Regions from separate parts of the Paenibacillus sp. 1A_MP2 genome, predicted to be linked through region 3. Evidence: riboswitches for the same ligand, from Rfam matches in the RefSeq annotation. Region 3 holds a riboswitch; each other region holds the start of a gene.

Region 1 (7,863 bases), 3.2 Mb from region 3:
AATATATTTAGGAGGATTTATCATGAACAATGCATCAAGCGCTTTAAAGGTGGCAGCAGGCATCTTTCTGACCATCGCCCTTATTACGATTGTGGTTCTGTTGTTTATTTCGGCTCAGGAGGCGACCAAAACGGCACAAAACAATTTTGCGGATATTCAGACCGAGTTATCCCAAGCTGCATTTACGGTCTATGACGGAACTACCATTAGCGGATCACAGGTTACAAACGCGTTGCGTAAATATGCGGACAAGGATCAGTTCGGTATTCAAGTTATTACAGGTAAAAATAAAGGAGGCCAATGGTACGGTAATCAGTTAAACATCTCCCAGGATCTCAATAATGCGGATTATGGTTCAGTGATTTCTCCAGATGATAAAGTCGGCATTATTAATCAAACCATGAGTGAAAAAGATAATCAGTATGTCAATCCAAGCGGTAAATTCAAAGCGATTATTGTAAAAGACAGATCTAATGTGGTAAGAGGGCTTATTTTCCAGCAATCCTGACAGGAGTTGGTTTAAGATGTCCCAGAATACACAGCAGCTTATGTTGTTCTGTACGGCGGTTGTCCTTTTTGTGACAGCCTGCCTGTACGGGCAGCAAAATGTTAGGGGTCTATCAGACGCTCTGAGTCACATGGTGCAGACGACAACAGAGATGGAAGGGCGGCTGAACACTACTTTACGCATCAGTGAACCAACCCGTTATAGCGGTGCTGAGGTTTTACACACTGTGAGGCAGATGACAGGGACAACGGTCAGCGTAGAGGTAGACGGGAATGCATACGTCATTGATCCCCTTGTAAACAGAAGAGGAACCATACCTGTCCAGCTTGCAGCCTCGTATAGACCTGAGTTCATAAGAAGTGAGGCTGGTGAACTGCTGAAGATTGCATTTTGGAAGGAGGTCAGTACACCTTGATTAATGCCGCATCCAAGCTGCTAGCAGTTTTGCTGGCAGTGATTTTGCTTTATGTATACCCGGCAGCAGAGACTGCGGATCGACAGGATGACATGGCACGAATGACCGTTGTTCAGACGGTTACACGTTTTGTTGATGCGGTCAGAACAAAGGGATATATTTCACCTGGCATGTATGCAGAGTTCGAAGAGCAGATGGCTCGAACGGGTAACGTCTATGAGATTGCCATGGAGCATTTGCACAAAAAATATGTACCTCATTATTCAGATCCGATGGATCAGAGCACATTCTCAGGAACCTATGAAACTGTGCAGGATGGCTATTATTCAGCTCAGATTAAAGCAAAGCTGTTTCCTTCTTCTGGTTTGCTGGCTTCAGACGATCCAGGGCGTAGATATACACTGGCAATGGGGGATTTCTTCACAGTAACCGTCAAAAATACCAATCGTACACCTGCCATGCTGATTCGTGAGTGGTTGAACCGGTCTGCGCAGGCTGCAGCGGTGTTTACCACATATGGAGGTATGGTGCTCAATGAAGATTACTGATCTTTCCATTGTGTTTGTGCTTATCTTTTTACCTATATTTTGGGTTATATCTCACCATACAAACAATGCCCAAGAGGCTCAATATTTAAGCAATCGATATAAGATGGCACTTCAGACTGCTGTACTGGATGCAGGGGCTGTGATGCATCAAAATGAGAAGCAAAACGATGAAGCAGGGTATGATTCAACCAAATTTGTTAAAGCGGACAAAGAGCTTGCTTTGACTACATTTACCCAAACCATGGCACTAAATATGGGGATTCAGGATGACCCTGCTGCTATACGAACCATGTTTAATTACATTCCTGCAATAGTCGTGCTGGATTATGATGGTTACTATATTTTGGCGAACGAAACAGAAATGACCGGTAACCTTGAGGATACCTTCCGACAGGTTTGGAGTCCCAAAAAGCCCTATACATATTCGGATTCAAATGGTAGCAGTATTAACTTCACACTCGATGGGTATGTGTATGCCTATGATGCAGGCATGGGCAAGTGGGTGGAGGGTTTCCAGAAAGAATTGGCCTCCAGCACGCAAATCCCTCTGCTTCAGAATTCCGAGACGTTTGAGCAGGTCAGACGAAGCCGGATCGTGACAAGTGTGCAGGAAGATTTGGCAGATGTTATTAACAGGCATAATGAGTTTGCAAGAAGGAATGGTGTTTCCTACACCTTTACGATGCCTTTGATTTCTCAGGAAGATTGGTACAACTCGATTAATGATACGGGACTTATGGCTTTTATCCAAGGAATACCTGTAGGTAACCAAAAGATTAACAATTATGCCATTGGTGGTGGCAGACTGGTGAAGAAAACAGCGATTGTTGGCGGAGTTGATCCGTTGAGTGGAATCAAATATTATTACCCTTCCACATGTAGCAATGGTTACAGAGCCGAAGAAGTATTTATAAGTGCCAAACAAGCGGCAGGGCAAGGTTATTTTGAGTATAACTGTTCCAAGAATTAAAGGCAGTTTGTTTGTAATATAAAAGCGAGGTTGCATGAGATGTTTACATTACTTTCAGAAAAGGCAACACCTGTGCTAAAATAGGGTTTCGGAACGATAGTAATGTCCAATAGATAGGAGCAACCTCATCTTATGAGTTTATTGTCAGTAGAGAACGTGAGTCACAATTTTGGAGACCGTACTTTATTTAAAAATGTATCTTTTCGTTTACTTGCCGGAGAGCGTGTAGGCCTTGTTGGAGCAAATGGTGTGGGCAAGTCCACACTAATGAACATCCTTACCGGGAAATTGTTAAAGGACGAAGGGAAGGTCGAATGGACCCCCAAAGTTCGTTATGGATATCTGGATCAGCATACCAAGCTCACGCCTGGAAAAACGATTCGTGACGTGTTAAAGGATGCGTTCCTTCCCTTGCTTGAGTTAGAGAAAGAAATGATGTCCATCACGGATCAGATGGCAGACGCCGATCCGGACAAGCTCGAATTGTTGCTGGAAGAAATGGGTGACATTCAGGAGCAATTGGAGCAAGGTGATTTTTATCTGATTGATGTGAAAGTGGAAGAGATGGCGAATGGACTTGGCTTGTCAGCCATCGGTCTGGATCGTGACGTGGCTGCGCTTAGTGGTGGTCAGCGTACAAAGGTATTGCTTGCCAAGCTTTTACTCGAGAAACCCACTGCTCTTCTTCTGGATGAGCCGACGAACTATCTCGATGTGGAACACATTGAATGGCTGACGCGCTACCTGAAGGATTACCCGTACGCGTTTATTCTGATCTCGCATGATACGGAGTTTATGAATGAGGTCGTTAACGTTATTTATCATTTGGAGTTTGCCAAGTTGACGCGTTATGCAGCCAACTATAACAAATTCCTTGAAATGGCTGACATGAATAAGGCCCAACATATTGATGCTTATGAGAAACAGCAGGAGTATATCAAGAAGCAGGAAGATTTCATTCAGCGGAACAAAGCCCGCGCTTCCACTTCCGGTCGTGCCAAGAGCCGTGAGAAGCAGCTCGGCAAGATTGAACGGATTGATCGTCCAGACGAAGCAGCCAAACCCACGTTTAATTTCAAGGATGCCCGTGCGAGCAGTAAAACGGTCTTTGAGGGTATTGATTTTGAGATTGGATATTCGTATGCATTACTGCCCAAAATGACGATGACGATTGAGCGTGGCGAGAAAATTGCCATTGTTGGATGTAACGGTGTAGGTAAATCAACACTGCTCAAGACCATTTTGGGGAAAATTCCACCCCTCAGTGGTAAGACTTTCTTGGGTGATTATCTGGAAACCGCTTATTTCGAACAGGAAGTACGTGCAGGTAATATTACCCCGATCGAAGATGTTTGGAATGAATTCTCTCATCTGACACAGAATGAAGTCCGGGGCCATCTTGCACGTTGTGGATTGAAAAATGAGCATATCACCCGTCCGCTTAACGCGCTTAGTGGTGGAGAGCAAGCGAAGGTTCGTTTGTGTAAGCTTCTGATGCGTGAAAGCAACTGGATTTTGTTCGATGAGCCTACGAACCATTTGGATGTGACGGCCAAAGCAGAGCTGAAACGTGCCCTGCAAGAATTCAAGGGTACCGTGCTGCTTGTATCCCATGAACCTGAATTTTATGAAGGCTGGGTAACCAAAACGTGGGATGTTGAGGCGTGGTCCGAGAAACAATAGTTACTTCATACCAGACGAGCTATTTCGATAACTAGATTGTCTTCAGCAATGGATAAAGAACGTAATAAATGGAAAATGTACGGTGACAAAAAAGATGTCTATGGTAACATAGGCTACAGCTTCATATGAACACTAGGGGGGCCGCACGATGCGGCTGAGATGGAAGAATGCGATTCCGGACCCTTTGCACCTGATCTGGATCATACCAGCGTAGGGAAGTGGCGCGTTTCAGCTAATGACAAAGGGCGTTATCGTTGACTTTGCGATATTGCCTGCAAGATGAATCATGCGGTTTCTAGGTATACTACGTTGCGACTATGGATGGTTTTTATAGTTGGTTATACGTTATGTATAGAGTAATTGCATGCGACAGTCATTCAGTTGATCATGAATTTTAAATTCGTGGCCACTCCTCTACGGGAGTGGCTTTTTTTGTTGTTTTATACCAGCTTAAAGCACGCAAGAGGAGGGCGAACAGGACGGCAATCTTCCATGAACATGTAGGAGCACAATCATTTGAACTGCATGTCATTTCGCTAGGTAAGGGAGACATGTACTCTTTTCTAGATACGGCTAAGAAAGTATGGCGATGGATCGATTATATCCACATTCGGGAAAAAAGCTGACCCTAGAGCAGCAGATGTATTGGGCGCAAAGTCTAAAAACACAAGGTGTTCCATCTAAACGAATCGTTATGAACGGCTTAGATCAGCTGGCTCAACATGCGTGGTTGGGTGGTGTGCATTGGGGTCAAGCAGCTATTGAAGGCTATGATCTGGCTGAGTTAAATCGACTGAACCGGCTTCGTGTAGGCGTGTCAGTTCATTCTCTGAAAGAAGCAAAAGTTGCAGAAGAACGTGGAGCCGATTATCTCTTTTACGGGCATGTATACGAATCCGATAGTAAACCGAATTGCGAACCTAGAGGTCTTATTGCGTTGGCTGAAGTATGCTCCAATGTTTCGATTCCAGTGATTGCGATTGGCGGGATTAGACCGGAGAATATCAGGGCTATTCGTACTGCGGGTGCCAAAGGTGCTGCGGTAATCTCAACCATTTGGATGAACAGCAAGCCGGAGCTGGCTGCCGCTTCATTGCGGCAGGCAATCAGGGATTCAGAGAACGCCGAACCAAGGAGATGAGAACATGAGAGAGGAAGCAAGAAGCCAGAGCAGGAATCGTTCGGGTTATCATCCAGGAACAGTATTCAGGAGTAAAGGTGGAACAGAGATTCGAGGCAAGCTTCATGCGGAAACGATTATTGTTGGTGGAGGAGTTATTGGTAGTGCCATTGCATGTGAACTCGCCACCCGCGGTCACGACGTTCTTCTGGTTGAGCGTGCAAGAATAGGCGGGGGAACTTCCTGTGCAGCTGCCGGGATGCTTGCTGCGGACAGTGAGGAATTCACTCATGCTGTGATGGCGAAGCTTGCGCGGCAGAGCAGAGCATTACTTCACGAGCAGAAGGAGCGAATCCATTCACTTAGCGGAGTGGAAATGGGTTTGCAACAGCATGGATTTATTACTCCTTTTCGTTCATACAGTGAGGTCAGCAGCTACAAGAATAAACGATCGTCTTCCTTTTCTACAGAACATATTTGGTGGGATCGAGTGGCTGTCCAACAAGAAGCATCATGGTTAAACAGGGATACGTATGGCGCATATTACAGACCTTCCGAGAGCGAGGTTCTTCCTGTCAATCTAACGCAGGCTTATGTCAGATCGGCTCAGGCACTGGGTGCCAGGGTGATGGAAGGTGTACAGAATGTCTGTTTGCATACGGACATGAATGGAGTGCAAGGTATTGAGACTTCAATTGGAACAATGACTTCGAGAAATGTCATTATCGCTACAGGGTTACAAGGCGAAGAATTGATGAGACAAGTGGGCCTTGATACACCTGTTTTGCCTGTGAAGGGTGAAATTGCAGCCGTGCAGTTCTCACCCCACCATGTCGGTTACAGACCTGACAAAACGGTGTATGCAGAGGATATATATATTGTTCCCAAAGCGAATGGAGAAGTGTGGATTGGTGCAACAAGTCTTCCTGGAAGAACCGACATAAAGGTCTCCGTTCAAGGGATTCAGAAGCTGCTTTCAGCCGCGACAAATTGGCTGCCTGGTATGAAGGAAGCGCATTTTATCCGAGCGTGGGCGGGAGTACGTCCTTCGACTCCGGATGGGTTGCCTTATGTGGGTGCTTGTGAAAGTGTTCCGGGTTTATTCGCTGCTTTTGGACACTATCGTAATGGCATACTGCTTAGTGCGATCACGGGCAGCTTAATGGCTGACTTAATTGATGGTAAAACCTCGGAAGAGCTGGGTATTCAGGACCTAAGTCCGGAACGGTTACACCGAAAGGAGATATTGCAGTGAATATCATTGTCAACGGACAAAGCATGCATATTGAGGATCGTTTAAATCGTGTGGACAAATTACTCCATTCGTTTAATCTGCAAGTGAAAACCGTGGTAGTTGAATTGAATCGGCAAATTTTAACACGTGAATATCATGAAACGACAACGTTAAGAGACGGAGATCGAATTGAAATTGTACATTTTGTGGGAGGCGGTTGAACCATGTTGAGGATTGGAAAGTATACGTTTGAGTCCAGGTTACTGCTGGGTACAGGCAAATTTTCGGATTTGGAAGTGCAGAGCCAAGCGGTTGAAGCCTCGGGAACGGAAGTATTAACGTTTGCAGTTCGGCGTTTGAATCTGGAAGATCGCAACAAACAGCATTTTCTGGATACACTGGATTTGAAAAAGTATACCCTGCTTCCTAATACAGCGGGTGCTTCAACGGCAGAGGAGGCGGTGCGAATCGCTGAATTAGCTCGGGCTTCAGGACTTTGTGATATGATAAAAGTGGAAGTCATCGGCGATGGAATCACATTGCTTCCTGACCCGATTGAAACCTATAAAGCTTGCGAGATCTTGCTTGAAAAGGGCTTTACGGTACTGCCTTATATCTCGGATGATGTTATTCTGGCCAAACGATTGCAACTACTCGGCGTACATGCCGTTATGCCTGGGGCTTCGCCCATAGGGGCGGGGAGAGGAATTATTAATCCCTATAATCTGGAGATTATTATTGAACAAGCCGTCGTTCCTGTCATTGTGGATGCAGGACTTCGTGCACCAAAAGACGCTGCTCATGCGATGGAGCTGGGAGCTGACGGTGTATTGTTGAATACGGCTGTCTCCGGATCTGGGGACCCGGTAAAGATGGCAAAAGCAATGCTAATGGGGGTTGAAGCAGGCAGACTGGCTTATGAGGCAGGCATGATTCCCGTCAAGCGCTATGCAGCGGCGAGTAGTCCGGCGGAAGGAATGGTTCATACATGACTAATCAGACACAATCCTCTGAGCAGGGAGACCGCTATTCCAGACAGGAACGGTACACACCTATCGGTAAGGAAGGTCAGCATCGATTGAGTAACAGCAGAGTATTGATTGTTGGAGCTGGTGCGCTTGGCACGGGGATTGCAGAAACACTGGTGCGTTCGGGAATTGGCCATATTACCATTGCAGATCGTGATTATGTGGAGTGGAGCAACCTGCAGCGACAACAGTTATATACAGAGCAAGACGCCACTGAGCGAATGCCTAAAGCGATGGCAGCGAAGAAGCGCCTATCGGAGATTAACTCTACTGTTGAAGTTGTAGGTAGAGTGATGGACGTTAGAGTGGATGAACTGGAAGAATTGGTTCAGAATGCAGACTTAATCATGGATGCAA
Region 2 (7,863 bases), 290 kb from region 3:
CTGAACATACGCTCGGCAAATACAGGGAAATCGTTGTTCATTCCAGCTTCACTGGCCTGTTGGAGCAATAATTCAATGGTGACCATGCACGTATGAAGAGAGGTTTGCGGTTGATCGAACTGTGCACGATGGATGACTTCGCCCTCATACTTCATCACATCTCCGATCATGGGTGATATGCTTGCTATCAGTTGGCCCAGGTGATCGACATCCAAACCATCGGACTCCATAATTCGTGCTGCATGGAAGAAACCGATATAGGCTGCAAACAGATAAGCGAGAAACGCCAGATCTGTTGTAGAAGCAGCACTGACCTTTTCACCGAGAAAAGGGGCATATCCTGCCAAACGCTCAATCATATCTTCATTCTCATCATAAGCAGCCTTCGAACCGGAGAAAAATATCGCCGCTTCCGGATTCCCGATCTGTGAAGGTGATGCAGCTATGGCTCCATCCAGATAGTTGGCTCCCAAACCAAGCATCCAAGCTCCAAAATCCCTTGCCTGCTGCGGACTTCCTGTACTTAACTGCAGCACAGTCCGTCCTGAAAGGGCCGCCCGAGCGTCCTCATGGTCCAGTACTTCCCGAGATGCTGCATAGTCCGATACACAGACGATGGACGTCTTGCTGGCACGAATAGCTTCACCCACCGTTGGCACGTAACGCGCCCCTTTTGCAACCAGAGTCTCTGCTTTGTGAGGGGAACGATTCCATGTATGAACCTGATACCCCTTTTCCAGCAAAACCGTTGCCATTGCGCTCCCCATGGATCCCAGTCCAATGATCGTCACTTCTTTCATGCTGTTTTTTCTCCTTTCTGTACTGGCATCAGATGACGCATCACCATATCATTGGGATCCACCATGGAGGTAAATTCTCTGAATTCCATTGTAGAAGGCAACAGCTTCAGTGCCGCTGCGGCGGACTGCATATCCTGCCAATAGATCAAGTCGGTCCAGCTAACCCCATCTTCCGTGCATAACAAACTCCGACGTACAAAACCGGGAATCTGACGCACCAAGCACTGCTCCAGTTCTTCTGCAGCTGTGATAAATTGTACGGGATCTGTTCCTTCCTTCAATCTGAACATAACCAGTTCAAGCACCTCATCCGGGTGATTTACCAGTTCTACCATCTGTTCTGTCCCCTGTTTCATCTTCTCCATCTCTTATCCATCCCTCTCGTTGTTCAGTTCGGCGCAAACTCCAATAAGCTTGACTACATGGCTTAGTATACGAAATAATAGTGCCAACTCATGGCACTAATTATCGGGATCATTAAAATATATTCAGGAGTTGTAACTACCTATGAACAAAGCACAACGACTTGTCCAGCTCATCATGCTGGTAAACGAACGCCAAACCTTTACCATTCAGGAGCTCGCAGATGAATGTGGTGTATCCCGCCGGACGATGATTCGCGATCTGATGGAGTTAAGCGAACTTGGTGTGCCGCTGTATTCGCAGCCTGGGCCTGGTGGAGGTTATCGTGTACTGCGCGACAAGGTTCTTCCGCCCATCCAGTTTACCCAACATGAAGCGACCGCATTATTCCTTGCAGGCCAATCATTAAAGAACTATCGCCATCTGCCGTTTGAAAATGAGGTAAATAGTGCACTGCACAAATTCTATCATTATTTGCCGAATGAGCTTAAACGGAAGATCGATCATATGCAGCAAAAGCTCGTCTTCTGGATTCCACCACATCAACTGGAGCTGCCCCATTTGAGAGGATTACTGGATGCCGCGCTGGAGCAGCGACCCGTACAGATTACATACGAGGCCGCACAGCGCAAGGAGAGGACGATTCATCCGATTGGAATTTATACTATGAACGGATTATGGTACTGTCAGGCTTATTGTGAATTGGCTCAGGGTGATCGCGTGTTCCGGGTAGACCGGGTTCAGGAACTCGATGTTCTCCCGCAACAGCATGTGGATCATAGTAAATTAATCAAGGTAGAGAATATCAGACCCTGGATCATGAGGATGGATGAGACAGATACGCTTGAGCTTAAAGTGACATTAACCCCTGAAGGTGTCAGGCGCTGTCAATCCGAATTATGGCTGTCTTCTTCGATTGATACCCACGAGGATGGTTCAGGGGTTATTCGGCGCTCTATCAGCTCTTCTTACATGTCGTGGGCTGTCCACTTCTTCTTGGGGCTTGGTGCTGAAGCCAACGTCTACGAACCTGCGGAATTAAGAAGCCTCATTCAGCAGAAACTCCAGCAATTGATTGAACTTTACAGGAAGTAATAATTGCACATCGTTGAAACAGTACAAACAACATGAATCCAACCAGTATAAAAAAACAGCCCCTTCATTGTGAACTGCACCTTCCACGCTTGGATGTTGTCTAACCATATAGAGTTCAAATCACTGCAGGGCTGTTTTACATTTAATTGAAGCTGGAGGTAATTACCCAGGAAATACTTATTTACGTGCTAAAAATCGGAGCTAACCTTACTTTCTACTTCATTTACCTACATTAGAAGGAACCACATTTCCTTTACCCTTGATGAATCTAAATACATATCGCACGAGTGGTCCCAGAATAATAAGTTGGTAAGGGAGCGCCAGACTAAAATTTCGAGCGATCGTATGAAGATACGTACTCCATATCGAAGCCCCGCTTAGCTGATTTTCAAGAGATGCCGAGATCATTCCGTATATGGACATCATCAGTACCATCCCAATAACCATGAAAAATGACATAGCGAGAATGCCCAAGATCTTGTTGGACTTGTCAAAGGGTAAAGAAAATGCAATTTTCCTCGCCACTGGTCCGACAATGAAGGACTCCACCAGGAATGCAATGATGAAGCACAATACGAATTGGAACAGTATTTCAAGCGGGGACATCTTGCCGAGTAACCCACTGTGCCATAGATTGAAGAACATCATGACCACGACCATCCCTGTACACATCATCAATCCGAAAATAATATGTTCTTTCTTTGTTGTTGGCAATTCTCTCATCCTCTCTGTTTACTTTGACAATTATAAAGATCCGGGATACACCCACATAAGTGAACATTCTGTGAACTCTACAACCATTGGAAAGCATCTCTTTAGAATCTTTATCATACAGGGAATGTATCTTTCCTATTTGACAACCCCGTAGTCCAGCCCTATGATATTCCTTAAAATGGCAGAATGATTCATCTACTACAAGGAGGATTTTGGATATGAGTTTTCAAAAGCGCATTGACCACGTCGGCATCGCCGTTCGTGATCTGGAGACCACACTCCGCTTCTATACGGAGATTGTTGGTCTTGAATTGAAAGACCGGGTAACCCATACCAACGGCGTCATTCAGCTCGCCTTTCTCGGCTTCAACGGAAGCAACGAGACCGAGATTGAGTTGATTCAGGGATACAGTGACAAGCTGCCTGCCGAAGGAACGGTGCACCATTTTGCCATCCATGTCGATGATCTTGAATCCGAATACAAGCGCATTAAGGCAACCGAGGCCGAATTTATTGATGGAGAGATCATTACACTGCCCAACGGTTACCGTTATTTCTTCATCTATGGACCGGAAAAGGAATGGATTGAGTTCTTCCAGCGCTAAGAATTGGAGCTGATTTGATGAACATTTTAATTACCGGAGCAGCCGGAAAAATTGGACGCGACTTATCTCAACATTTATCAGAGGCATTTCACCTGCGACTTACGGATCTGAATATCGACAGACTGCATACGTATTCTGGGACAGGCCATGAGATCATGGCACTGGATGTGACGGATGCCAAAGCTTGTCAGCAAGCTTGTGAAGGTATGGAAGTGGTTGTACATCTGGCGGGAGCCCCTCCCCGTATGCCGGCTTCTATGAATCCTTATTGGACATCAATATCAAAGGTACATTTAATGTATTCCGTGCGGCCAAGGATCAAGGCGTACGAAGAGTCATCCTGGCAAGCAGTGCACAGACGATCGAAGGGTATCCCATTGATGCCCAGATCTATCCGGACATGCCAACACGCCCACGGAATTTGTACGGGGTTAGTAAATGTTTTGGTGAATCGCTCGCCTCCTATTTTGCTTATACCGAGGGGTTACAAAGTGTTGCAATACGTATTGGGGCATATGATGATTTCCAACCGGATGGGCCGCCGCTGGAGGCTCGTGATATGAGCGCGTATATTAGTCCGGCTGACTTGTGTGATCTGGTGTTCAAATCGATTATAGCTACAGATCTGGAGCCCTTTACCATACTGCATGGGATCTCGAATAATCGGTTTAAACGCTTGAATCTGGAAACCACGCAGAAACAGGTGGGGTATGACCCGAAATCCGATGCTTTTGCACTCAGCCAGATTTCCTTATATGATTCGCCACGATTCGTCCCTCCATCCAGTTCCTGACTGGACATGCAACGGCCTCTGGCCTATAATTACACCTAGTAATGCCCGTAACTTCATAGTTTCCCAGGGGAGTCGGAATAGGCCGGCTGAGAGTGTATCCCACCAAGATACTGACCCTTAGACCTGATCTGGATCATGCCAGCGTAGGAATCGGAGTATATCGAATTGGCCCAGCCCAGCCTCTTTGCTGAGTGCCACATCTCTAACGCCTGCACGCGTCCCGGATTAACGGGGCGCTTTTTTAATGTTCTTTTTATAGCCAGAGAGCTAAAAAAAGTGACGTCATCCGGATCATAGCTGGTATAAATCTGTCGATTTATGCAAGAAGCTTGGATATGAAGCCAAGGAGCACCCGCGCCACTGGCCGGACAATATGAAGGAGAGAAATGAAGATGAGATGGCGTAAAATGATGGGATTGCTGCTCTTGTGTGTGCTGCTGGTAACTGTGGCCGCATGCGGCAGCAAAGAAGCTGCACCTTCAGGAGAGAACAGCGGAAGCAACACCGAAAACAGCAGTGAGGGTGACAATGCAGCCCTCAAGGATATTAAAGTGGTACTGGACTGGACACCAAATACGAATCATACCGGCCTGTATGCGGCCGTAGATCAAGGTTTTTATAAAACTGAAGGCTTAAATGTGGAGATTGTTCAGCCAGGTACCGGAGGCGCGGATACCATGGTTGCTTCGAACGAAGTGCCTTTTGGCGTAAGTTATCAGGAGAGTGTGACCCAGGCCCGCACACAGGGCGTACCGCTCGTGTCCATCGCTGCAGTTATTCAGCATAATACATCCGGATTTGCTGCTCCGGTAGATCGGAACATCAAGTCTCCCAAAGATTTCGAAGGCAAAACCTATGGTGGCTGGGGCTCCCCGGTAGAAGAAGCCGTAATGCAGTCCATTATGGAAGGCGAAGGTGCGGATGTATCCAAAGTGAAAAATATTAACATGGGCGATGCAGACTTTTTCACAGCTGTGAAACGCGATATCGATTTTGCCTGGATTTTCTACGCGTGGACGGGCATTGAAGCCGAACTTCGCGGCGAGCCGATCGACATGCTGTATGTGAAGGATTATTCCGAAGCCCTGGATTACTACACACCTGTGCTTGTGACGAATGAACAGACGATTCAGAATGATCCCGAGCTGGTTAAAGCGTTCTTGAAAGCGACTTCCGAAGGATATCAATACGCGATTGAACATCCCGAAGAAGCTGCCAACATTCTGATCAAGGCCGTACCGGATCTGGACAAGGATCTTGTACTCGCGAGCCAGAAATGGCTGAGTCCAAAATATCAGGATGACGCACCACGCTGGGGTGAGCAGAAGCAGGAAGTATGGCAGAACTACACGGATTGGATGTTTAGCAAAAAACTGCTCGATGAGCAGGTAGATGTGTCCAAAGCGTATACAAACGAGTTCTTACCCCAATAAAAATTGTTTAAGTTTAACTTTTTTTACACCAGAACGAAGAGTGCAGAACCCATCTGAAGAAGCGAAGCGGTCGCCTAAAAGCTTTCTTAAAGAAAGCTCCTTCGGAAGCATATGCTATCCCCGGATTTTCCCCATGGGGAAAATGGAATCAAAAAATCCGGGGATAACAGCGATCGGAAGAGGGTACTGCAATCGGAGTGGTAAAGTGTAAAGCTGGTTCAACTCATGCAATTTAACCCGAAAGGAAAAGTGATGTTTCATGGCAAGCACACTACTGAGCATTCAAGTCATTCCCAAAACGCCCAATGGCGAAAATTCCTATCCTTACGTTGATCGTGCCATTGAAGTTATTCAGCAGTCAGGCTTGAAATATCAGGTTAATCCACTCGATACCACGATGGAGGGAGAACTGGAGGAGCTGCTGGAGGTTGTCCGCAAAATGCATGAAGTTCTTGTGGAAGCCGGCAGCCCCAGCATCATCTCACAGATCAAGATCGCCCATAGCCCGAGCGGCTTCAGCATGGACACCCTGACGGAGAAATATCGCTAATGCATGCCTATTGGAAAAGCGTATGGCCGCCCTTCGTGGCGGTTATTCTCTTTATAGCGGTATGGCAGGGAGCTGTCTCCCTGTTTCATATCGAGAAATGGATGCTGCCTGCGCCTTCTGACATCGCCCATGAAGCGGCCTCTCAGGCCGAGCGACTTGGCATGCACGCATGGGCAACCATCCAACTGACATTGATCGGGTTTGCAGCAGGTACACTTACGGGATTACTGATTGCGATGGTGCTGCATCTGATTCCATTTTTGAAATCTGCACTCTATCCATTACTTATTCTTAGTCAAAATATACCGACCATCGCGCTCGCTCCGCTCTTGCTGATCTGGTTCGGATTTGGGCTGCTGCCCAAACTGATTACCATCATTCTGGTCTGCTTCTTCCCGGTGGCTGTAGCTGCCATGGACGGGTTGACCCGCACCGATGCGGCGATGATGAACTATATGCGCATGGCTGGCGCAAAACGCGGCTCAATTTTCTGGAAGCTTGAGCTTCCACATGCGCTGCCCTCGGTGTTCTCAGGGATCAAAATTGCCGCTACGTACAGCGTCATGGGTGCGATCATCGCGGAATGGATTGGAGCAGATAAGGGCATCGGGTATTATATGATGCTGCAAAAATCGGCCTATCGGACGGACCGTCTGTTCGTAGCAATCATGATTATTGTGGCACTGAGTCTGCTGCTCTTCCTGCTCATTGCACTACTGGAGAAGCTGCTCGTTCGCTGGCGACCGCAGAAGCGATAATTTTGAAATATGCCCTATATAAAGGTTAGGAAGTGATGACGAGATGACACCCGAACACAACGAGCGGGCAGCTGCTTCGCCGGATGCGCGTACAACAACTCCAACGGGTAGCAGAGGTCCTGAACATGAAGCCGTGACCTTAACTGCTAAACATTCATCGCCAGCGTTGGAAGTTCAGAATGTGCATGCCTCGTTCCGCGAGCGGCGTAGCACATTACCCGTTCTGGATAGCTTGTCCCTGAACGTGGAACAAGGAGAATTCGTAGCCATCGTCGGCCCCTCCGGCTGCGGCAAAAGCACCCTTTTCCACATCATCGGCGGTTTGCTGAAACCACAGGAGGGCCAAATTCTGATGAATGGTCAGGATGTTACCGGACAGCGCGGCAAGATCAGTTATATGCCGCAGCAGCCTGCCCTCTTCCCGTGGCGTACCATTGAAGACAATGTGCTGCTTGCTGGCGAGGTGTCTGCGGACACACCGCCACGATCCGAAGCGCTTGCCAATGCCCGGAAGTGGTTGGGCAGTGTCGGACTGGCCGGATTCGAACGAGCCTATCCGCATATGTTATCGGGCGGCATGCAGCAGCGGGTTGCATTTCTGCGCGCCCTGCTCAGTCCACAGGAGCTGATGCTGCTGGACGAACCATTCAGCGCGCTGGATGCACTGACCCGCAGCGACATGCAGCGCTGGCTGCTCGATATCTGGGAACAGAATCGCCGCTCGGTGCTGTTCATTACGCATAATATCGAGG
Region 3 (7,863 bases):
ATACATAAGCTATTTAATAATCACATATGCATATTCGAAAATGCATTAAAGGAGGAACCAAGATGATCCGCATGCCTATTCAGCAAATGATCCCGTACCACCACCAATATCCGCGCAACACGGCGACCGTTGCTCCTAAAAAGGAGAATGAGAACACTCAAGGTCTATCCTTTCATGAAATTTTGCAGCAAAAAATGGCTAAAAAGAACGCCTCCCCTTCTTTGCGATAAATGAAATGATGAGCAAAATGAAAATTGCTTGCTTGGCTGCACCGTTCTCTGCGAAGTTGTGGATGAACGGTTATTCGCGTTTTCGCTTTAATTTGTTGTTACATCAGCATTTTACATATGTACAGTCTATGGTCACATCCCTATAATGGGTTAAATATCTACGGCAGTTTAGTGAGACAACATCCATTTCAGGGGGCAAATATGATGATGACTATCGGCTGTTTTCACGCTCACTATTCCAACATTGCACTGATTGAAGAAGCACTCGCTCCTTATGAAGTTGAACTAGTTCATTATGTCGATCCGGGTCTGGATCGCCTCAAACATGATGCTGATTTCACCGAGGCAGTTACGCGTGAGAAAGTATCAAAGACGCTGCAATGGATCGCGCACTGCCATGCAGATGCCATCCTCGTCACCTGTACCCTGTTTGCAGCCGTACTTGAGCAAGAGGCACAGCATGTTCCTGTCCCAGTGGTTGGTATTGATGATCCATTACTTCAGGAATTGAAGCGAGTACCGGGGAGATACATATTGGCGTTTACCAACCCTGCGACGATTGAAGGAACGATGGCACGGGTGAATCAGGCTTTGCAGCAGGATGATGAGAATGGACAGCGAAAAGGGATTGATGCTGTAGAGACTGAATCGGTATTGATACCGGGTACATTCGAGTTAATCATGCGAGGCGATAAGGAAGGTTATCTTGCAGCGGTGAGTGCTGGATTGCAGCAGATTGCTGAGCAGTCCCCGGGAAGCAAGGTAGTAGCCTCTCAACTGTCCATGGCTCCCGCAGCAGCGCGAGTTACAGCAGATACAGGTTTGGCGATCTATAGCCCGTTGGCTTCGCTAGCGGCTTATTTGGAGAAGAAGTTGAGCATAGTTCGGCGTTAATGTTGAGCGGTGAGCGGTAAGTGTTTTTTGAGCGGTGCGTCGATATTTGAAACTGATTTTCCAGCTCTGCTTATATCGGTAACGCCACGCCTAAGATGAATCAGTGATGCGACATCTCATCTGAAGAACTTGTTCCAGAAGTTCTCTTGCTCTAGATTGGAGCAAAAGCTCTAACGAACCCAGCGCGTCTTATTATCAGAATTATCGTGATCTGCTAAGTTTAACGAACCTGAGCCACCTTAATGGGGTCAAGACATGCGATTTCCAGTACAGCAGGACTTGCATTTCAAGAAATAACGTCTCTATGATTCGTTAAATCGCAGACCTGTGGAAATTACGGCAAATAGCGTGTGCTCGGTTCGTTAGGGGCTGAGCTACTCTTTCAACGATGTAATCGTGTTCGCAATGTTAATTATTGCGCTCCTCACATACATCGACCGTAAAAGAAGTGACCCGCCACAGGTTGACGGCCTGACGGGTCACTTCGTCTGAACTATGCAGCACTTGGAGGAAGCCATGGAGGAATACCCACCGCAAATGCTGTGCAGGAGCAGCCATTGGCCTGCGAACACCACATACCGGGTTAAAGCCGCTCTTCTCCACGATCACGGAGAGGAACGGCATTTCACTATATCAGGCTGCCCAGATTGCGTTGTAACAACGCTTAGGAGCGTGTCCGGTATTCCTCTGCCTTTTCCTGCATGCCCGCAGCCACAGCCTCATTCTCGGACAATCCTTTGTCCGCGGCAAAAGCACGAATATCCTGCGTAATCCGCATGCTGCAAAATTTCGGCCCGCACATGGAGCAGAAATGGGCTTCCTTGGCCCCTTCGGCCGGCAGCGTCTCATCATGGTAGGATAGCGCACGTTCCGGGTCCAGCGACAGGTTGAACTGATCCCGCCAGCGGAACTCGAACCGTGCTTTGGATAACGCATCGTCCCGTCGCTGGGCACGCGGATGACCTTTCGCCAGATCGGCAGCATGTGCAGCAATCTTGTAGGCGATAACCCCTTCCCGCACGTCATCCTTATTGGGCAGGCCCAGATGTTCTTTTGGCGTAACATAACAGAGCATCGACGTACCGAACCAACCGATCATCGCTGCCCCAATCGCCGAGGTAATATGGTCATATCCCGGTGCAATATCGGTCGTCAGCGGTCCCAAAGTATAGAACGGCGCTTCCTTGCAAATCTCCATTTGCAGATCGACATTCTCCTTGATCTTGTGCATCGGCACATGTCCCGGACCTTCGATCATCACCTGCACATCATGCTTCCAGGCGATTTGTGTCAGTTCACCAAGCGTAGCCAGTTCCGCCATCTGGGCTTCGTCATTAGCATCGTAGATGCTTCCTGGGCGCAGCCCGTCTCCAAGAGAGAACGCCACGTCATACCTTTTCATAATCTCGCAGATTTCTTCAAAATGGGTATACAGAAAATTCTCCTGATGATGCGCAAGGCACCATGCTGCCATGATGGACCCGCCCCGTGACACAATGCCTGTCATGCGCTTGGCGGTCATCGGGATATAACGCAGCAGCACGCCTGCATGGATCGTAAAGTAATCCACGCCCTGCTCTGCCTGCTCAATGAGCGTGTCACGATACAACTCCCAGGTCAGTGCTTCGGCTTCACCATTGACCTTCTCCAGCGCCTGATAGAGCGGCACCGTTCCGATCGGTACCGGAGAATTGCGGATGATCCATTCCCGAGTCGTATGAATGTCCTTGCCTGTGGAAAGATCCATCACCGTATCTGACCCCCAGCGTACCGCCCAAGTCATCTTCTCCACCTCTTCCTCGATAGAGGACGATACGGCAGAGTTTCCGATGTTCGCATTAATCTTCACATGAAAATGACGCCCGATCAGCATCGGCTCACTCTCCGGGTGATTGATGTTCGACGGAAGGATCGCCCTGCCACTCGCCAGCTCCTGTCGAACAAACTCCGGCTCCACGCCTTCACGAATGGCTGCGAACTCCATCTCCGGCGTGATGATTCCCTGTCGTGCATAATGCATCTGGGTCACGCTGCGCCCAGCTATTCCTCGCAAGGGTTGACCACGCAACCCTGGATACTCCTCGGCTCCAGCTCGCTTCCATCCTGGCTTCAGACCGTTATCTTCCGGCTTTACCGTCCGTCCCCGGTAAGCTTCAACATCTTCACGCTCCGTAATCCATCGCGTACGCAGCGCTGGCAGACCTGCGCGGATATCGGCATGAAATCCGGGATCGGTCATCGGCCCGCTCGTATCATAGACACGCAGCGGTTCGTTATGCTCCACTCCTTGGGGAGTATTCGTGTCATGAAGGGCAATTTCACGCTCCGGTACAGCAATGTCCGGTCGAGAGCCATAAATGTAAACTTTGCGGCTGCCCGGGAAGGGCTGAACCCGTCCGGTCGCCCCTTTTTCTTTGCCAACTGCTGATCCTGCTCGTCCTGTCCCATCGTTCTGTTCCCTTTACTCATCGCTCTTGTCTCCTCCTCATTGGTGATCGTCTGGATTAAAATGCTTGCGCACTTGTCCCGAATCATCCACAACATAGATAAAGAAAGAGCGACCATACGACAGAAAGCAGGGACATCACATTTAGTAATACGTAGGCAGTGAATGCAAATGAACTCTATCCCAGAAGCTTGGCAGATGCTCCCCGGTACTTTGCCCAAAAGCAGTTCTGGCAGCTTCTTCCGCCTGTTTACTATATAAAAAAGCCGGTTCCCAAGGGAACCGGCTTATGTCCATCACCAATAACGCACCTTATAAAGGCTCCATAGCGGAGCCCATCCATAGGTCACATCATGTGGTGTTCGTGGTCGTATCGCCGATTACTTCCCTACGCTGGTATGATCCAGATCAGGTGCAAAGGGTCCGGAATCTCATGCGATTCCGTCTCAGTCCGGACAATTCGGACTCCCCCAGTAACGTTAACAAGTTGCAGCATTTAAGCCGCAAATGCATATTCAATTATGCTGGCCCCGTTAGGCCGTCCATTACAGAGTAGCGCAACCGAATCATAAAAACAACCTTTATATTCAGAAAATAAAATCAGGATAACATGAGTCCCATCTGTGTAGCAGCCTCCTTCAGCACAGGTGCGTATTCATGCAACGTCTCCTGGGAAAGGCGACTAACAGGCCCGGATACCGACAAGGCAGCAGCGATGTTGCCTTTCCGATCCAGGATGGGGACAGATACTGCCGCAGCTCCCGGTTCACGTTCCTCATAACTTGTTGCGTAGCCATATTCCAGAATGTCTTTCATCTGTGCCAAATATACTTTGGGATCGATAAATACCGGCCATTCCGGTCCATTCATCAGATCTTCACGGTCTTCCTCGGTGGCAAAAGCCATGAGCACTTTGCTGGACGCTCCAACGGATAGCGGAAGTCTGACTCCCACCGGAGCCACCCGGCGAATCGCCTGATCACTCTGCACAGCTTGAATCCGAATCCGCTCACTGCCATCACGCAGATATAAGCTTACGGTTTCGCCCAGTCGATCCCTCAGCCGCTCCATCGCAGGAAGGAGCAGAATGGCAGGATCATCGCTGCGAGACATATGGGCAGACAGCTCCCAGATGCGTATGCCGAGTCGATACTTCTCGGTGGCTGCATCCCGGATCACGAACCCTTTCTCCTCCAAAGTAGCCATCAGACGATGGACTGTACTTTTGTGCAGACCGATCTGAGTGGCAATTTCCGTGAGTCCCAGATCACTGCGCGTTGTAAAACACAATAATATATCCAGCGCCCGCTCTACAGCCCGGACGGTTAACTTTCGGTCTTCCATGGCATATTGCCCTCCTCATGTTTCATCACATGAAACTTGGTTACATAAATTATATGAGAAACGGTCTCATCTGTAAACTAAAAAGCGCCAATTGGAAGAGAGATAATTGTAAATATTTTCTTTTTATAAATCAAAATCCCCTGCAATTTGCACCCTAAGGAAATGTTAACCATATATCTTCAGAACTATATAACAATTGCGTAACAAATGGCTCCAATCAATTGACTTTGACTATATTGGAACATACGATAAAGATATATTAAATTAAGATTTTGCTTCATACGTAGTCAGAAAAATCGTTTATCCGCTCTGTTCGTCTCGTTGTTATCTTCATTTGATTTTTAAAGGAGGGGCAATCATGTATCCGACATCCCAGAGCGAAGCCCCGCTGCAAACGAAAGTGTCAGATCTGCCTTCTTCGTTATCACCGAGGCTGATCCGGTTCAAACATATTGTCGTGGCGCTGTTGCTCTCCGTTGTATTTTTTCTGCTCTTTTGTTTCATTGCACTACACGGTTATATTGCTTGGGTATTATCCAATCCAACGGTAGCGCCTGTCTTCTCCAATCCCATGCAGGCCAAGAACATGAAGTATCAAGACATCACGTTTCCGGCAGCAGACGGCAGTCGAACAATGCAGGGTTGGTATATTCCGGCTGACGATAATGCAAACAAAACCATCATATTCAGCCATGGATATGGTGCGAATCGTGAAGAAACCTGGGTACCAATGTATGACCTTGCCCATTATGCCCATCAACTTGGCTTCAATGTGGTGATGTTCGATTACGGTTTCGCTTCCCAGGTGAACAAAGCTGTCGCTACAGGCGGCAAAGCCGAATCCCAGCAGCTGCTTGGCGCAATCCAGTTTGCGAAGCAGCGCGGAGCTCAGGAGCTTGTTGTATGGGGCTTCTCCATGGGTGCAGGTACAGCCCTCCAGACTGGGCTGATTACCAAAGATGTGGATGCGATGATTCTGGACAGCACGTTCCTGCTTGAGCCGGATACACTGTACCATAACATCCATAATCAGATTGATCTGCCGCGTCAACCTACGCTGCAGATTATGAATCTGCTGTTCCCCATTCTGAACGGGACCGGATTGCAGCAGATTCCGTATCAGGAAGTGAAAAAGGAAGATTATCCGTTCCCTATTTTCTTCATCCATGGTACCGAGGATGAGAAAGCTCCTTACCCGATTGCGGAGCTGCTCGCTGCCAACCAGACCAATCCGTATTCCGATGAATGGATTGTGGATGGTGCGCATCATGAGCTGATCTTCCGGGAGCATCCGAAGGAATACCTGCGTCGTGTCTCCACATTCCTGAGTCATGTAACGAAGACGAGCAGCGATGATGTGGAAAATACCAATGCCGGAGAATCGTGAAGATCCGGTAATTCAAGAGCTCCTATACGGGGCTCTTTTTTTGTGTACATAGGACAACATGACTGGAGAATATACTTTTGGGACGTAATTAAAGACAGCTCTAGCTTGTATATTACAAAATTGAGCGAACCGGGGGATCCAATTTTATTTTTACTGCTGGATCTAGATTTGAATCCATTTGAACGGAGGTTTACCACTTATGAATTGGTATGGATATGGACATCTGCTGCCTCTGCGGGTACTTGAAGAAGTTCGTTTCTGGAAAGAGCAAGAAAAGGAACATACGATTGTCATCAGTGCATTGATTCCTGATCTTGAACCCGCATATGTCCAATGGTTTGCAGAATGGGAAGCCATCTTTGAGAACAGCGAAAGAGTCGCGAATCAGCTGTTGAAGCAAATACTGCCGGGAACCCAGCCTCCTGCCCCTACATCATTCGCTGTATTGAACAGCTCGTGGCTGCGGCCTGCGCACAATCGCGAGAGTTCATTAGACAGCTATATGTCCTCCTGGAGCAAAGCACTGTTGTTCAGTCTGTCCCACTTGCCAAATTGGTTATTTTACATTTCATTCGCGAATCCGAGTATTTCCTGGGGGTACTCGAAACGCTGAAACAACATGGAGCTATGCGAGATTCGGTGTCTGAATCAACTTTTTCACTGGAACATATCCTTCAAACCTCGGGGCAACCGGCTGATTCCAACGTACACATTGCATCAACGTCCGTATCTGGACAGTCCAATCGTGAAGCTGTAGAAAATCCGTCTTCGGCTGTGGGAAAAGTCAACACCCTCATCCATCCGTACAGGCGCAGGCTTCAGCTGCTGTTCAGTCTCCCAATGCAAACGAAGAGGGCACACCCAACGCTAACACAGCGGTGGTCAAGGAGAAACCTGTGCCGATTGGCGGACACACACTGCCTCCCCTACCTTATGCCTACAATGCGCTGGAGCCGCATATTGACGAGATGACCATGCGCATACATCATGACAAGCACCATCAATCCTACGTCGATGGACTGAACACCGCAGAGAAAAAGCTGGCAGAATCGCGTAAAAAGAACAATTTCGAACTCATCAAACATTGGGAACGTGAACTCGCGTTTAATGGTGCAGGCCATTACCTGCATACGATCTTCTGGACGATCATGAATCCCAAAGGTGGAGGTAAGCCTTCCGGCATGCTCGCAGAACAGATCAAGCGGGATTTCGGCAGCTATGAGGCGTTCAAAAATCAATTCACCGAGGCTGCCAACAAGGTGGAGGGCAGCGGGTGGGCCATGCTGGTCTGGAGCCCACGGGCGCACAGATTGGAAATTTTGCAGGCGGAGAAACACCAGAATTTATCTCAGTCCGACATCGTGCCTCTCCTACCGCTGGATGTATGGGAACACGCCTACTATCTGAAACACCAGAATGAACGCAAAAAATATATCGAGGACTGGTGGCAGGTTGTTTATTGGCCAGCTGTGGCGGAACGCTACGAAACTGCGCGCAAGCTGTTATGGCCGCCGTATTAGGATTGTCGGGCTAAGCATAGTATCGGGGAGTGCTCTGGAGCG
Region 4 (7,863 bases), 2.3 Mb from region 3:
TCCAACCAACAATCCTGATTGGGACTTCCGGTGTGACTGGTGCCTTTAATGAACAAGTTATCAAAGAAATGGCGAAACATGTGGAACGTCCAATCATTATGCCGATGTCCAACCCGACATCCCTTGCCGAAGCAGCACCAAGAAGTCTGATTGAATGGACGGATGGTAAAGCGTTAATTGCAACAGGCAGTCCATTTGAACCAGTCATGTTTAATGACACTTTATATGAAATCGGTCAATCCAATAATGCTTTTGTTTTTCCAGGATTGGGACTTGGCGCTATCGTTGCAAAAGCATCGAAATTCACCAAAAACATGTTCACCGCAGCAGCAGTGGCCGTAGCTAATTCGGTAGATTCCTCTGCACCGGGTGCTCCACTTCTGCCACGAGTAAAAGAGCTGCAAGCTGTTTCGTACAAAGTTGCAGTCGCAGTCGCCAAAGCGGCAGTCGAAGATGGCGTAGCGCGTGTGGAGCTCAAGGACGTGGAAGAGGCAGTCAAAGCTGCTATGTGGCATCCGGTTTACAAACCGCTGTATGCAGCGTTTGATAACTCAATGAATGCAGAGCAGGTCGCCTTGACCTAAGCACGCATTCCATGTTAAGTTTCTGGTATTAAATTGTTGAGCCTTTAAAGGGGGATAGAGCGATGACTGAGTTAGAGGTTGTAGATGTTGTTGTGAACCTGTCAGCGAACATGGACATTGACATGGTTCACAACATAACTAATCAGAATCCGGCACTTTATCCTCCTATGCATAGATCATCTTGGCGTTAAGCTCCAGGACGCCAGGTTTCGTCATCGTATAGTCAGGTTGATGTAACGCAAAAAAAGCACCGGGTGAATTGGGCTTTTTTGCGTTTTTTTCATTTGAGGATATATTCTCATAACTCTGACAGGGAAAGTGTGTCTTTTATCTCAAGAGTGGATTGAAATTCTGATTATGTTCAAATATAAAGTGAGGGACCATGTCGTGGGTAAATACTCCGCCCGCTTAACTTTTATATTTCACATAAAAAGGATGATCCTTAATGTCTTTAATCAACGTTACCAACCTAACCTTTGCCTATGATGGCAGTTACGATAATATATTTGAAAATGTGAGTTTTCAGCTGGACTCCGATTGGAAATTAGGCTTTACCGGAAGGAATGGAAGAGGCAAAACGACATTCCTCAATCTGTTGCTCGGTAAGTATGAATACAGTGGAACTATTTCTGCAAATGTCAGCTTTGAGTACTTTCCGTTTCAGGTTGAGAACAAAGGAGCGATGACCCTCGATGTCATTGAAGAGATCTATCCTGAGTATCTGCACTGGCAGCTTGTGCGTGAGCTTAACCTGTTAAAAGTGTCGGAAGATATTCTGTATCGACCTTTCGATTCCTTATCCAACGGAGAGCAAACGAAGGTGATGCTGGCTGCCTTGTTCCTGAAGGATAATCGATTTTTGCTCATTGATGAACCTACCAATCATCTCGACATTCATGCGAGAAAACTTGTAAGTAATTATCTGCGCAGTAAAAGTGGATTTATCTTGGTATCCCATGATCGATCCTTTCTGGATAACAGCGTGGATCATATCCTGTCCATCAATAAAAACAACATCGAGATTCAGAAAGGGAATTTTTCCGCGTGGTGGGAAAATAAACAGAGACAAGATCAATTTGAGCTTGCCAGTAATGAGAAATTAATAAAGGATATCAAACGTTTATCCGACTCCGCCAAACGGACGGGTGGATGGTCGCATGAAGTCGAAAGAACCAAAAATGGGACGAGAAATTCCGGTTCCAAGGTGGATAAAGGATATATCGGACATAAGGCTGCCAAAATGATGAAACGTTCCAAAAATATCGAGCAGAGGCAGCAATCCGCCATTCAGGAAAAGTCCAAATTGCTCAAAAATATTGAAAATGCAGAACGCCTGCAGATTCATCAACTGGATTATCACAAGAAGGAACTCGTCGAATTGGAACATGTATCCATTGCCTATGATTCCAATGTCGTTTGTAAGGACGTGAGTTTCACGGTTGAAAAAGGGGATCGTATCGCCCTTTATGGTCAAAATGGATCTGGAAAATCAAGCATCCTTAAACTGATTTGTGGTGAGAATATCCCTTATACAGGCCTTTTTCGGAAGGATCACCAGCTTAAAATCTCGTATGTGTCACAGGACACGTCTGATCTCGGAGGCCATTTATCTGACTTTGCAGCCGCTCAGAGTATTGATGAAAGCCTGTTTAAATCCATATTAAGAAAGCTGGATTTTTCCAGATTGCAGTTGGAGAAGGATATCTCAACGTATAGCGCAGGCCAAAAAAAGAAAGTGCTAATTGCCAAAAGTCTCAGTGAGAAAGCTCATTTGCACGTTTGGGATGAACCTCTCAATTTTGTGGATGTCATCTCACGTATGCAAATTGAAGAGTTGCTGTTGGAGTATTCCCCGACCCTTCTGTTTGTAGAGCATGACAGTGAATTTTGCGCAAATATTGCAACGAGAATTATCGAGCTATAAGCAACGGGGAATGTTATAGATACTAAAAGCCGCCGAAAGGCGGCTTTTAAGTTTTCCATTTACATCAGCCATATTTGAGGATGTTTGTCACGTTCAGATATTGGTATGGCGAGGAACTATGCTATAATTTTATAGTCATATCCCACTCAAATGATGGATTATTGAATCAATATATAGAATAAACTCCCCAAGAGGTGTAAACCCGTTGAAAAAAGAACTGACATCGATGAAGCAAACGAGACTTAACTCCATTCTGGACGAAGCAACCAAACTGCTAATTGAAAAGCCCAATGCATCCATGAATGACATCGCAGAGTCTGCAAAAATCGGCATTGCGACCCTGCATCGTTATGTGGAGAGTCGCGAACAATTAATGGTTTATCTGGGCTTGCGTGCGATTGAGGTTGTAAGTGAGGCCATGCAAAACATTCATCTGGATGAGGAAAACTGTGAAACGTATATTCCGGAACTGATTGAAGTGCTCATTCCGTTAGGAGATAAAATATTTTTCCTTACCCATGATGCAGCTATTCACTACAACCCTGAGATCGAAGGAGCAGATTCGAAGCTAAGAGAGCCGATACTGCATGCGGTCAGCTTGTTGCAGCAAAAGAATTATTTTCGTCCGGATGTCAATAAAAACTGGATTGTAGATGTGCTGTATTCTATCTTGTTTCTGACTTGGCAGCAGGTAGTAAGTGGTGATATTGCTCGTAAATCGGCAGCTTCTCTGGTTGTGGATACGTTCTATCATGGCTTCAAGGCCAGATCGTAGCCGCTAAATATATGGAATGATGTATTGTTATATTTGAAGCACGTCTGGTAGTCAACCGTGTCAATGGATACGGAGTGGCTCTGGGCGTGTTTTTTTGCGTGGATAGCTAACGAAAATGCTCTAAAGCATTAAATGGATCTTAGGGATACATATTCAAAAATTAACAGTGTTCATAATTTAAGATTTTAAACTTACAAAAAAATGATATAAATTTCTAGTAGATTCAAATCATTACCAAATTAAGACAGTGAATTTGCGACAAGGAGGTTGATAATCTGCACTGAACCCAATACCGTTTCAAGCCGCTTTTGCACGCATTCCATCATATCCAACAGGAGGGATTCCATGCTTTACACCATTATTGTGCCAGTCAACCAGGACTATAACATTCTGAATCTGTTCACCGATTCGCTGCTTCGGACCGTAATCCCGTGAATGGTCGCTCCAATGGATCAATTCATCTACGGTCAGCTGGTTTTGGCCTGTAATCATAAGTGGCATATCGGTATCCAGCGAATTCCCCATACTACGTTTCGGCATCGTTGTGTTATTCCTCATTTCGTTAAAGGTCGTGTGCGTAAATGGCGCGGATACTGCGTTAAAAGAAACTTGATTTGAATTATATTACATAAATAACAGTAATTTAAATAATGTTTTCAATCCGATGAGCTTTTACCGAAAACCTTTTAGGAATATGTATCACCATGCCGATGCCTTGCCATTATCATGTCGAACAGTATAGGCTATAATGGATACATTGATTTAGGAAAGGAATGCAATCATGAAGAAAGTCATCGTCATAGGATCAGGAATTCTTGGGGCATCAACAGCCTATCAATTAGCAAAATGGGGTGCAGAGGTCCTTATTATAGATCGGAAAGATCGAGGGCAGGCTACGGATGCCGCTGCCGGGATTATCTGTCCCTGGTTATCCCAACGCCGCAATCAGGATTGGTATCAGCTTGCCAAGGCAGGTGCACGTTTCTATCCCGGGTTGATTGAAGAACTTAAGAGTGAAGGGGAAACGGAAACGGGTTACGCTCAAGTGGGTGCGCTTAGTATTCATACCGATGTGGAGAAACTCAACAAGATGCAGGAACGGGCACATCTTCGTAAAGAAGATGCACCGGAGATTGGTGATATTACCCTGTTGGATGCAAAAGAAACCCATCAGCGTTTTCCTCTACTAGAGGAAACTTTTCAATCCGTATACATCAGCGGTGCTGCGCGTATCGATGGCCGTGCGCTGCGCGATGCCTTGATCCGATCGGCACAGCGAAATGGAGCGGTCCTGATTGATGGGGACGCGACACTTCAACATGAGTCGAATCGGGTAACTGGAGTAGTTGTTGACGGGAAAGTCATATCGGCTGACGAGGTTATTGTGTGTGCCGGCGCTTGGGCCAATGAACTATTCAAGCCCTTGGGCATTGATTTTAAGGTTCATTATCAGAAGGCGCAAATTATGCATTTGCAGGTTCACGATCGAGAAGATACTGAGAAATGGCCTGTGGTCATGCCTCCTTCGGATCAATATTTGTTAGCCTTTGATCAACAGAAGATTGTGATTGGGGCGACTCACGAAAATGATATTGAAGGCTATGATACAAGAGTAACCGCAGGCGGAATGCAGGAAATATTGAATAAAGGATTGGAACTGGCTCCTGGTTTAGCTGATAGCACGTTTCAGGAAGTGAGAGTAGGCTTCCGTCCGTTCACACCGGGTTTTCTTCCGGTAATGGGTGCTGTTCCTGGTTGGGATGGCTTGATCACAGCCAACGGGCTTGGAGCATCAGGTCTGACGATGGGGCCCTTTATAGGAAGTCAACTGGCCAAATTGGCTCTGGGTATGGATTTGGATATCGATATTCAGCCATATAATATAGGAAAAGCAATGGAAGACCAGAAATGAGGTGAACCATGACATATTCACAGCGTTTAACTCACGGCAGCTCTTCAGATATCATATATCTGGAGCACCAGATTGGCGTTGCAGAGGATGAATTGGCAAAAGCCAAGGAAGAGCAACAGGCATACGAAAGGGATTTGAACCAGTTAAGTGAAGTGCAGAATAGGATTGAAACCATTCGCACCCGTCTGAAGAGCTTGCAAGAGGAATTAGGCAAACTCGAAGATTAATAGGAATAGTTTGACATTTGGAGATACACATGTTGTAATAAGCCTGAGCAATTTGCAGGGGGACTGTTCGCAGTTGAGAAGGTTAAAACCTGACCCTTTGAACCTGTTAGTTAATACTGACGTAGGGAGCAAATGACATGTACTCATGTTATTTTTTGCCCTTGCCGAAATTAGGACAAGGGCTTTTTGGTGTGTATATTTCATAACAGGAAGCAATAGCGGGATTGCAGATGGGACAATATGATTTGGACAAAGGAGAACTGATCATGTCATTTTCAAGAACGTTAAAAGACAAGTCCATAACCGTATGGGAAGATGGATACAATCATCCTTTTTTACACGAGATGGGGAAAGGCACACTGGATCAGGAAGCGTTTAAGTTTTATCTACTCCAGGACTATACATATCTGATTGAATATGCGAAGATTTTTGCGATGGGTGCAGTGAAGGCTGCGGATGAAAAACTGATGACGAATTTTACGGTTATTCAACACGCTATTCTGTACGAAGAAATGGATTTGCATCGGAATTACATGAATGAATTTGGGATAACGCTGGATGAACATCATACTGTCAAACCATCTCTTTTCAACAAGGCATATACGTCAAATATGATGAGTGTTGCTCAAACAGGCGGGGTTGCCGAAATCATCGCCGTCATTTTCCCTTGTGCGTGGACGTATTACGACTATGCCACAAGATTAAAAGAACAATATCGGGATTCATTAGAGGGTAATTTCTATCAGACTTGGATCGAAAATTATGCAAGTGATGAATTCCGCGACTCATTCGAATGGTTCTATGATACACTGGATGCATTATGTGAACATAAAACCGAGCAGGAACTGGAAGCCATTGAGGACATATTCAGAAGAAGCGTTGAATTTGAATATCTGTTCTGGGATATGGCGTATAAACGGAAACTCTCGTACTTCTAATGATGAAATAGACTACAACCAGAGACAAGGATGAACATACAGATGAACAATCGTGGAGAACGCATCTATTTACGATTTTTGAACATGGAGGACGCGGCATCAGTGCTGGATGTACAGCTCCGCAATCGGGCTGTTTTTGAAGAGATTTCGGCAAGTGAACGATCGGAGACATTCTATACGCTGGAGGGTCAGGTCACCCTGCTTGAAGGTTGGAACAAGGCCAGGGAAGAAGGGAAGCGTTATTCTTTCGGAATCTTCCTGAACACGGCAAATGAGCTCATTGGGGAGATCTCTCTGTTCGAGCTTGAACTGGATTCCGCCCAAAAATGGATCGTAGGTTATGTGCTCGACCAGGCGCACAATGGCAAGGGCTACATGAGTGAAGCCCTTGGATTAGCACTGAATTTTGCCGTGAATGATGCGGGAATAAAACGCGTGGAGGCAGGTGCGCTGCCCAACAATGCCGGATCGATCCGAGTGCTGCTTAAGGCGGGCTTCCAGGAGATGGATCGCCAGAATATTAAAATCAGGGGGATATGGAAGGAGCATCTGATGTTTGCAGTGGATTTACGCTAGATGATCAAGATATCGTGACGTGAACCACCGAAATCATCCAGGGGAACTTATGAATAAACGGAAACAAATGTTATTGGACTCTGCTCTTGTGCTCTTTGAGAAACATGGAGTGACCAGCACCTCCATACAAATGATCCTAGATGAGTCGGGTGTGTCCAAAGGAACATTTTATAAATTCTTTAGTTCGAAAGATGATTGTATTCTTGCTATTCTGGAGCAACGTGTACAGGAAGACATGATGATTCGCAAAAATTTGGAGAGTCAAAGCTATGCTTCCGATTTTGATTTACTGGTGGATCAGATTATGATGCCGATGATTTTGCCTGAAAAACAGCGTGTTGTGGAGCTATTCTGGACAGGCTTTTATTCTGGGAAATGTGATGTGGCAAATCTGACTCGCATGCAGTTAAATTGGTTATCGGAAAGACTGGTACAGGTATTTGGCGAAGAATTAAAACCCTTTGCTTTTGAAGGAGCTATTTTTTGTTTTGGCATGGTACATCAAATCTCAAATACGTGGAGAAATTTCCATCTCGACCAACCGGATTGGAGTCATCTTGTGCCAAAAGTGCTGAATTATATTGAAATTTTACTGCGTTCCATGCTGGAAAGACAGGAGCATATTATCGATTTTCCTAGTCTTTCGATGATTGCTCCTGATTCCAAAGACATTGCGCTGGATAAAAACAGCCTGATTGCAGGTCTTCAGAAATTCAGTTATGCCATTCTCCAATCGGAAGTGTCTATTAAAGCGAAAGAACTGACAAAAGGGCTGCTTTGCTTAGTCGAACAGAAAGAGATCAATATTTCCATGTTGGAAGTAACTCTACAGGCATTTCAGACGGAATTTGAATCGGGTTCTCTTCAAGGCGAGGCAGGCAGGATTGTCAAGAATTGCAGATCATATCTCGAACAAATCAGGAGTGT

What was found. A riboswitch is a leader RNA that binds a small molecule or an ion and turns the genes downstream of it on or off. The one in region 3 is predicted to bind thiamine pyrophosphate.
Region 1: it holds a riboswitch for thiamine pyrophosphate, as region 3 does, so the genes downstream of both, ACTWJ7_RS16240 (thiamine phosphate synthase) here and thiC (phosphomethylpyrimidine synthase ThiC) in region 3, are expected to answer to the same signal.
Region 2: it holds a riboswitch for thiamine pyrophosphate, as region 3 does, so the genes downstream of both, ACTWJ7_RS33375 (ABC transporter substrate-binding protein) here and thiC (phosphomethylpyrimidine synthase ThiC) in region 3, are expected to answer to the same signal.
Region 4: it holds a riboswitch for thiamine pyrophosphate, as region 3 does, so the genes downstream of both, tenA (thiaminase II) here and thiC (phosphomethylpyrimidine synthase ThiC) in region 3, are expected to answer to the same signal.

The regions. Positions count from the first base shown of each region.
Region 1 covers NZ_JBQQCS010000001.1:3,310,333-3,318,195, forward strand. The annotation lists gene ACTWJ7_RS16215 (hypothetical protein) at 23-508, shown strand; gene ACTWJ7_RS16220 (hypothetical protein) at 525-923, shown strand; gene ACTWJ7_RS16225 (hypothetical protein) at 920-1,471, shown strand; gene ACTWJ7_RS16230 (hypothetical protein) at 1,458-2,441, shown strand; gene ACTWJ7_RS16235 (ABC-F family ATP-binding cassette domain-containing protein) at 2,574-4,124, shown strand; TPP riboswitch at 4,249-4,358, shown strand; gene ACTWJ7_RS16240 (thiamine phosphate synthase) at 4,714-5,265, shown strand; gene thiO (glycine oxidase ThiO) at 5,270-6,499, shown strand; gene thiS (sulfur carrier protein ThiS) at 6,496-6,699, shown strand; gene ACTWJ7_RS16255 (thiazole synthase) at 6,703-7,470, shown strand; gene ACTWJ7_RS16260 (MoeB/ThiF family adenylyltransferase) at 7,467-7,863, shown strand, end outside.
Region 2 covers NZ_JBQQCS010000001.1:6,790,084-6,797,946, forward strand. The annotation lists gene ACTWJ7_RS33345 (NAD(P)-dependent oxidoreductase) at 1-800, opposite strand, end outside; gene ACTWJ7_RS33350 (hypothetical protein) at 797-1,165, opposite strand; gene ACTWJ7_RS33355 (helix-turn-helix transcriptional regulator) at 1,308-2,258, shown strand; gene ACTWJ7_RS33360 (hypothetical protein) at 2,478-2,972, opposite strand; gene ACTWJ7_RS33365 (VOC family protein) at 3,191-3,577, shown strand; partial or broken gene ACTWJ7_RS33370 (NAD-dependent epimerase/dehydratase family protein) at 3,595-4,370, shown strand; TPP riboswitch at 4,426-4,538, shown strand; gene ACTWJ7_RS33375 (ABC transporter substrate-binding protein) at 4,763-5,803, shown strand; gene ACTWJ7_RS33380 (thiamine-binding protein) at 6,063-6,353, shown strand; gene ACTWJ7_RS33385 (ABC transporter permease) at 6,353-7,111, shown strand; gene ACTWJ7_RS33390 (ABC transporter ATP-binding protein) at 7,155-7,863, shown strand, end outside.
Region 3 covers NZ_JBQQCS010000001.1:6,500,446-6,508,308, forward strand. The annotation lists gene ACTWJ7_RS31935 (hypothetical protein) at 63-230, shown strand; gene ACTWJ7_RS31940 (aspartate/glutamate racemase family protein) at 432-1,124, shown strand; gene ACTWJ7_RS31945 (hypothetical protein) at 1,533-1,748, opposite strand; gene thiC (phosphomethylpyrimidine synthase ThiC) at 1,789-3,483, opposite strand; TPP riboswitch at 3,939-4,052, opposite strand; gene ACTWJ7_RS31955 (IclR family transcriptional regulator) at 4,171-4,914, opposite strand; gene ACTWJ7_RS31960 (alpha/beta hydrolase) at 5,273-6,301, shown strand; gene ACTWJ7_RS31965 (DUF2935 domain-containing protein) at 6,501-6,914, shown strand; gene ACTWJ7_RS31970 (hypothetical protein) at 7,019-7,147, opposite strand; gene ACTWJ7_RS31975 (superoxide dismutase) at 7,204-7,821, shown strand.
Region 4 covers NZ_JBQQCS010000001.1:4,191,172-4,199,034, reverse strand. The annotation lists partial or broken gene ACTWJ7_RS20540 (NAD-dependent malic enzyme) at 1-584, shown strand, start outside; gene ACTWJ7_RS20535 (Lsa family ABC-F type ribosomal protection protein) at 1,030-2,508, shown strand; gene ACTWJ7_RS20530 (TetR/AcrR family transcriptional regulator) at 2,714-3,283, shown strand; gene ACTWJ7_RS20525 (hypothetical protein) at 3,581-3,823, opposite strand; gene ACTWJ7_RS20520 (NAD(P)/FAD-dependent oxidoreductase) at 4,065-5,195, shown strand; gene ACTWJ7_RS20515 (hypothetical protein) at 5,204-5,422, shown strand; TPP riboswitch at 5,469-5,567, shown strand; gene tenA (thiaminase II) at 5,689-6,360, shown strand; gene ACTWJ7_RS20505 (GNAT family N-acetyltransferase) at 6,403-6,936, shown strand; gene ACTWJ7_RS20500 (TetR/AcrR family transcriptional regulator) at 6,986-7,863, shown strand, end outside.